Terriglobus albidus: one gene and its partner. The protein of the gene in region 1 interacts with the protein of each later gene in a pairwise test. Links are inferred from orthologs where the notes say so. Each region holds a gene or a part of one and is shown in the gene's direction. Other genes may lie near its edges. The genes, in order: leuS and ligA.

What was found.
Region 2: the proteins of leuS (region 1) and ligA interact in binary tests that used the Escherichia coli proteins (3 or more experiments, as listed by UniProt). The link is inferred for Terriglobus albidus from one-to-one orthologs.

What each region holds. Positions count from the first base shown.
Region 1 is NZ_CP042806.1:2,800,976-2,804,414, forward strand. The notes cover bases 210-3,329. They hold leuS (leucine--tRNA ligase), read left to right. Parts: upstream 210-577; coding sequence 578-3,082; downstream 3,083-3,329. Other genes in these bases: FTW19_RS11100 (hypothetical protein), read left to right, coding at 210-469; FTW19_RS11110 (hypothetical protein), read left to right, coding at 3,278-3,329. Outside these bases: more of FTW19_RS11100, read left to right, coding at 1-209; more of FTW19_RS11110, read left to right, coding at 3,330-3,439.
Region 2 is NZ_CP042806.1:1,158,673-1,161,898, reverse strand. What follows is about bases 172-3,078. They hold ligA (NAD-dependent DNA ligase LigA), read left to right. Parts: upstream 172-522; coding sequence 523-2,634; downstream 2,635-3,078. Other genes in these bases: FTW19_RS04740 (DHA2 family efflux MFS transporter permease subunit), read right to left, coding at 2,981-3,078; FTW19_RS04750 (YIP1 family protein), read right to left, coding at 172-429. Also shown: more of FTW19_RS04750, read right to left, coding at 1-171; more of FTW19_RS04740, read right to left, coding at 3,079-3,226. UniProt on the Escherichia coli protein: DNA ligase that catalyzes the formation of phosphodiester linkages between 5'-phosphoryl and 3'-hydroxyl groups in double-stranded DNA using NAD as a coenzyme and as the energy source for the reaction.

The sequences.
Region 1 (3,439 bases):
CCCTCAGGGCGGACCAGAAGCTGGTCCCCGTCCGGCCGGCTTTGAGCGTCCCGGCCGCGAGCGCGAGGGCGTAAGCTTCGCCTCCACCGACCTGGGCTTCAAGACGATGGACGGTCTGTCGCTTAGCGGCCGTAAGGTCACCCGCACTATTGCTCCCGGCGTTATGGGCAACGACAAAGAGATCGTCGTCTCCCGCGAGAGCTGGTACTCGAATGACCTGAAGGTGATGATCTCGGAGACGGATACCAACCCCTTCGCCGGCAGCCACACCCTGGTAACCTCGAACCTCTCCCGGAATGAGCCCGCGGCAACCCTTTTCAAGGCGCCCGAAGGCTACACCGTGCAGCAGGATCAACCCCGCTTCGGCAAGGGCGACGGCCGTAACTTCGGCCCGCGCCGCGGACCTGGCGGTCAGCAGGGACCGATGGTTCCTCAGCAGGGTGGTCAGCAGCCGCCGGCCGGAGAATAGAGCCGTCCGATTCGTTTCTCCTCGAAGCCCGCCGGTTTATTGGCGGGCTTCCTCTTTGTGCCGAAGTGCCGGAGTTGCCCTTTTCTTTACAATCGATGATGTATGTCCATGGAAGAAAAGCAGCAGCGTTATAACCCCGCTGAGATTGAACCACGCTGGCAGCAGCGCTGGGACGCGGATCCCAACCTTTACGCCGCCGAGCCCGCAGGCAGCGGCAAGCCCAAGTATTACGTGCTGGAGATGCTGCCGTACCCCAGCGGCAAACTGCACATGGGCCACGTCCGTAACTACTCCATCGGCGACGCCCTGGCGCGCTTCATGTGGATGCGCGGGTACAACGTGCTGCACCCCATGGGATGGGACTCCTTCGGCCTGCCTGCCGAAAATGCCGCGCTGAAGAACAACACCCCGCCGCGCGAGTGGACGCTCTCGAACATCGCTGAGATGCGCAAGCAGATGAAGCGCATGGGGCTCAGCTACGACTGGCAGCGCGAGGTCACCACCTGCCTGCCCGACTACTACAAGTGGAACCAGTGGTTCTTCCTCCGCATGTTCGAGAAGGACCTGGCTTACAAGAAGAGCAGCAAGCTCAACTGGTGTCCGCAGTGCGCCACGGTGCTGGCCAACGAGCAGGTGATTGACGGCCGCTGTTGGCGGCACGAAGACCAGATCGTCGAACTGCGAGAGATGGACCAGTGGTTCTTCCGCATTACGCGCTATGCCGACCAGTTGCTCGAAGGCCTGGACAGCATGCCAGGCTGGCCCGAGAAGGTGCGCACGATGCAGCGCAACTGGATCGGCCGCAGCGATGGGACCCTCGTCGACTTCGCCGTGGAAGACCTCGACTGCCCGATCACTGTCTTCACCACGCGCGTGGACACCATCTTCGGAGCCACCAGTGTGCAGGTCGCACCAGAACACGCCGCTGCCAAGGCCTTTGCCGCCGAGGACGCGGAACTGGCGAAGAAGATCGAGGAGCTGCTCGCCCAGCAGCAGGCCGCGCGCGAGACCGGAGATATCGGCAACATCGAGAAGCACGGCTATCCCACCGGCCGCTTCGCCATAAATCCATATAACGGCGAGCGTGTACCGATCTGGATTGCGAACTACATCCTGGCCGACTACGGCACCGGCGCCATCATGAGCGTCCCGGCGCACGATGAGCGCGACTTCGAGTTCGCCACGAAGTACGACCTGCCGATTCGGCGTGTCCTTGCGCCCAACGTCGATGTTGCTGAACAGCCCGAGCTTCCGTACACGGCGGAAGATGATGCTGTGCTCATCGACTCCGGCGAGTTCACCGGCGAAGCCGCGCTCGAAGCGCAGCAGAAGATGGCAAAGCACGCCGAGACCCACGGCTTCGGCAAAGCCACCATCACCTGGCGCTTGAAGGATTGGGGCGTCAGCCGTCAGCGGTATTGGGGTACGCCGATTCCGGTTGTCTATTGCGAGAAGGACGGCATCGTTGCTGTTCCCGACGATCAACTCCCGGTCTTGCTTCCCGACAACATCGAGATCACGCAGCAGGGCGGTTCGCCGCTCGGCAAGGTCGCGGAGTTCGTCAATACGACCTGTCCCAAGTGCGGCGGCCCGGCACGGCGCGAGACCGACACCATGGACACCTTTGTCGACTCGTCCTGGTACTTCTATCGCTATACCGATGCGAAGAACGAAGGCGCGCCATTTGATTCTGCCACTACGAACTACTGGTTTCCGATCGATCAGTACATCGGTGGTGTTGAGCACGCCATTCTGCACCTGATCTACTCGCGCTACTGGACTAAGGTGATGCGCGACCTCGGCCTCATCGACAACGATGAGCCGGCGACCCGCCTCTTTACGCAGGGCATGGTCATCAAGAACGGCGCGAAGATGTCCAAGTCGAAGGGCAATGTTGTTTCGCCCGACGACATGATCGCGCAGTACGGCGCCGATGCTACGCGTATGTATGCTCTCTTCGCTGCGCCTCCGGATCGTGATCTGGAATGGCAGGAGGAAGGCGTTGCCGGCATCAGCCGTTTCCTCTCGCGCGTCTATCGCCTTACCACGAAGTACGCTCCTGGAATTGCGACGATCGAAGACAACGGTGCAAACCAGGCGCTCACACCCGCCGGCCTGAAGCTGCTCCGCAAGCTGCATCAGACCATCGCCAAGATCTCGCAGAACTTCTCCGGCCGCTGGACCTTCAACACCTGCATTGCCGCCGTCATGGAGCTGGTGAACGCGATCGTCGATGCAGAGCCGGCGATGGACTCCGGCGAGGTCTCGACCGCAACGCAGAAAGAGGTCTTTACCGCCCTCGTACTTCTGCTCGCTCCGTTTGCTCCGTTCCTGTCGGCGGAGCTGTGGGAGGTCTTAGGACACTCCGGAGTTGTCTTCCGCCATGCGTGGCCCGAAGCTGACGAAGAGCTCGCCAAGGAAGACGAACTGGAGATCCCGGTACAGATCAACGGCAAGCTTGCGAATGTCGTCAAAGTGCCTGCCGGCTCCAGCGAGGATGCCATCAAGGAAACGGCGCTCGCCGATGAAAAGGTGGCTGCACGTATCGCCGGTAAGACCGTGGTGAAGATCATTTACGTGCCGAATAAACTGCTGAACATCGTCGTGAAATAGTTGGGTGGGAGCCGCGGGCTTCAGCCCGCGGTTATCGGCCAGAAAGAATTTGGGCTTTAGCCCTGGGCTTTCTACTCGGATAAGTGAAAGGCCCAAGGCTAAAGCCTTTGTTATTTTGATCTGCCATTCAGCGGGCTGAAGCCCGCTGCTCCCACCCAGCCCTTAAACTGGAACCAAGGAAGGCGAAGCAAACCCTTGTCCACCTACGAGAGCCAGTCCAGTAAGACCATTCGCGGTACCCAGAGCTTTGTCGGCACGATGTCCTGGGTATGGAAACATCCTCTCTTGGTAGGTCTGGAGATCCTCTGGCGCTGGCTCTGGGGTATTCCCGCGCTGTGGCTCACCGCGCGCACCGCA
Region 2 (3,226 bases), 1.6 Mb from region 1 along the record:
CACGGCGAAGAGCCGGCCATAGGTTGCTTCGCCGCCGAAACCGAAGTTCACCGTCCCCCAGAAGAAAAGCGTAAACAGCGCACCGAAGATGACAAATACCGCCGGGAAGGCATAGACGGTGAATTTCATACCGATCACCTGCTGCTTCTGGACCGTTGCCACCTGTTCGGCCGTCATACCCTGCACCCGTTCTTCCATCTTCGGATTGGCTTTGATGGCGCTGTCGGCCAGAGCGTCATATCCGACACGCGTAGCCGCACTGAAGGTAAAGATGTAGGAGCCCACGATGATGAGCAGAATGGGCAACAGCACGTTACGGCTGCGATAAAGAATGTCGGTAAAGGTCTTTGACGGAGCGGTAAAGGTGTAAATGACCCGCTGAATCTGCGAGAGTCCTGGCTCTGCGGTGGGAACTGTGGCTTCAGTCATAGGCGCCTTTCTCTGTGCGAAGCGATTGTAGGCCGAAACGCCCGTCCGGCCATCATGAAAATGGACAAGCGGCCGTTCTATCATGCGAATGGCATGAGTGTTGAATCCAAGATCGAAGCCCGAATCGAATCGCTGCGCGAAGCCCTGCGTCACCACGAGTACCTGTACTACGTCGAGGACTCTCCCGAGATCTTGGACGCTGAGTACGACACTCTGATGAACCAGTTGAAAGCTCTGGAGGCGGAGCATCCAGAGCTGATCACACCCGACTCGCCAACGCAGCGCGTCGGCGGGCGCCCGAAAGAAGGTTTTGCCAAGGTGGCGCACTCGCGCCCCATGCTCTCACTCGATAACGCCTACAACGAGGCGGAGCTGCGCGCCTGGGCCGACCGTGTACATGCCGCACTGCCTGCAGGTGAGACAGTCGAGTTCGTCTGCGAGTTGAAGCTGGATGGCCTCTCGCTGGCGCTGCATTACGGAGCTTCAGCGAATGGAGCCTCCGTACTGCAACGCGGCCTCACACGTGGCGACGGTACGACAGGCGAAGACGTTACGACCAATGTCCGTACCATCCGTAGCGTGCCCCTTGCGGTCTCTGCCGCGAAGCTGAAGAAGGCCGGCATGCCGCAGCAGTTCGAGGTCCGCGGTGAAGTGGTGATGCCGCAGGCCGCCTTCCAGAGGATGAACGAAGAGGCAGTCGCGGCGGGTCTGCCGGTAAAGGCGAACCCACGCAATGCCGCCGCCGGCACAATCCGGACACTGGAACCAAACATCGTCGCCCAGCGTCGGCTCGACTTCTACGCCTACTTCCTGTTGCGCGAAGGCGAGACACTTCTGCCGGGCCAGCAGGAAACGCTCGATGCCTTGAAGACGGCGGGCTTCCGCGTGAACATGCATGGCTCCTCCGCGAAGACCATCGATACAGTCTTGAAGTTCATTGAAAAGGCCGAGGCCCAGCGTGACGATCTCGGTTACGAGATCGATGGTGTCGTCGTAAAAGTCAATTCAACGGCACAGCAGGCGCGGCTGGGATTTACCGGCAAAGCTCCACGATGGGCGATCGCCTATAAATTTGCAGCCCGTGCAGGCGTGACGCAATTGAAGGGCGTTGGCTTCCAGGTAGGACGCACCGGCAAGCTGACTCCTGTAGCGCGTCTGACACCTGTCTTCATTGGCGGCACCACCGTCAGCAATGCAACACTGCACAATGCCGACGAGATCCAGCGTCTGGGTGTGCGCATCGGCGACTGGGTGCAGGTCGAACGCGGCGGCGATGTGATTCCGAAGATCGTGAAGGTGGACGAGAGCCATCCACGCGGAACCGAAGAGATTGAGTTCCCGACACACTGCCCGGTCTGCGACGAGCCCGTCGTTCGTGAGGAAGGCGAGGTGGACTGGCGCTGCGTCAATGCCAGTTGCCCGGCACGCCTGCGCGAAGAGCTGCTGCACTTCGCATCGCGCGGTGTAATGAATATCGAAGGTCTGGGAGATGCGCTTGTCGCGCAGCTACTCGGGCAGGCAGAGATGGCCCCCGCCGAAGGGGAGGAAGAGGCCGCGGAACCGGTCGCTCGCAAGGCGCTGATCCATTCCGTCGCCGATCTGTACACCCTGACGATGGATCAGTTGCTCACGCTGGAGCGAATCGGTCAGAAGTCGGCGCAGACACTGCTGGATGAGATCGAGCGCTCGAAGAAGAATCCGCTGTGGCGTGTCCTTCTGGGTCTGGGTATTCGTCATGTCGGCGAACGCACCGCACAACTGCTGGCCGAAGAGTTTGCCTCACGCGGGCAAGACTACGAGGCCATGCAGGCATTGATGGATGCCACCGAAGAAGAGCTGCAGCGCGTGCCTGAGATCGGTCCTAAAGTCGCGGAGGCCATTCATGAGTTCTTCGCGGGCCACAAGAACCGGCAGCTCGTAGAGCGTCTGCACAAGCTTGGCTTCAGCTTTACCGCGGAAAAGCGTCAGAAGACCTCCCAGCTTGAAGGCATGACCTTCGTACTCACTGGAACGCTGCCTACACTCAAGCGCGAGGATGCGAAGACGATGATTGAAGCAGCCGGAGGAAAAGTCTCAGGCTCGGTCAGCAAGAAAACAACTTATGTCGTCGCAGGAGATGAGGCGGGGTCGAAACTGGACAAGGCCAACGAGCTCGGTGTGAAGGTGATTGATGAAGCCGCCCTTCTCGCCATGTTTGGTCAATGAGCGTCCAGCTCGACCCGTCTTGTTTTAGGTTGTCACCCTGAGCCTTAGCGAAGGACCTGCTTCGAGAAGATATAAGGCATGAACCAGCGCGTTTCCGGTTCGCGCAACGCGCGAATGCCTTGCTTAAGGGGACGGCTTCAGCCGTCCCATAGTGGCATCGGTAAGGACCGAGGCTTTAGCCGCTGAGGTCAATCATTCCGCTCAAGTACCTCAGCGGCTAAAGCCGCAAATCCTTCAAGCACTGTTTTGGCACAGCTGAAGCCGTGCCCTTAAGCAAAACAATGGCGCTTGGGCGGAAAGCCCGCGAAGGCTCGATAGCAAAAGCAGATTTCTCTATCCCCACACCCTAGTGAGCGTCCAACTCCACCTTGCCAATATGCTTCGGCGGACGTTTCAACAACAGCACCAGCGGCAACACACCAAGCAGCACATACGCAAACAGCTTGTACTGATCCATATACGCCAGCAGCTCCGCCTGCCGTTGTAACTGGTGATAGACCAGCGCCAGTCCTGCGTAACTCGCATCCGGCGTAGCACCGCCCACCGCTCCACCCAACGCATGCGCCGCCTGCATCGCAGCCACGTTGCTGGC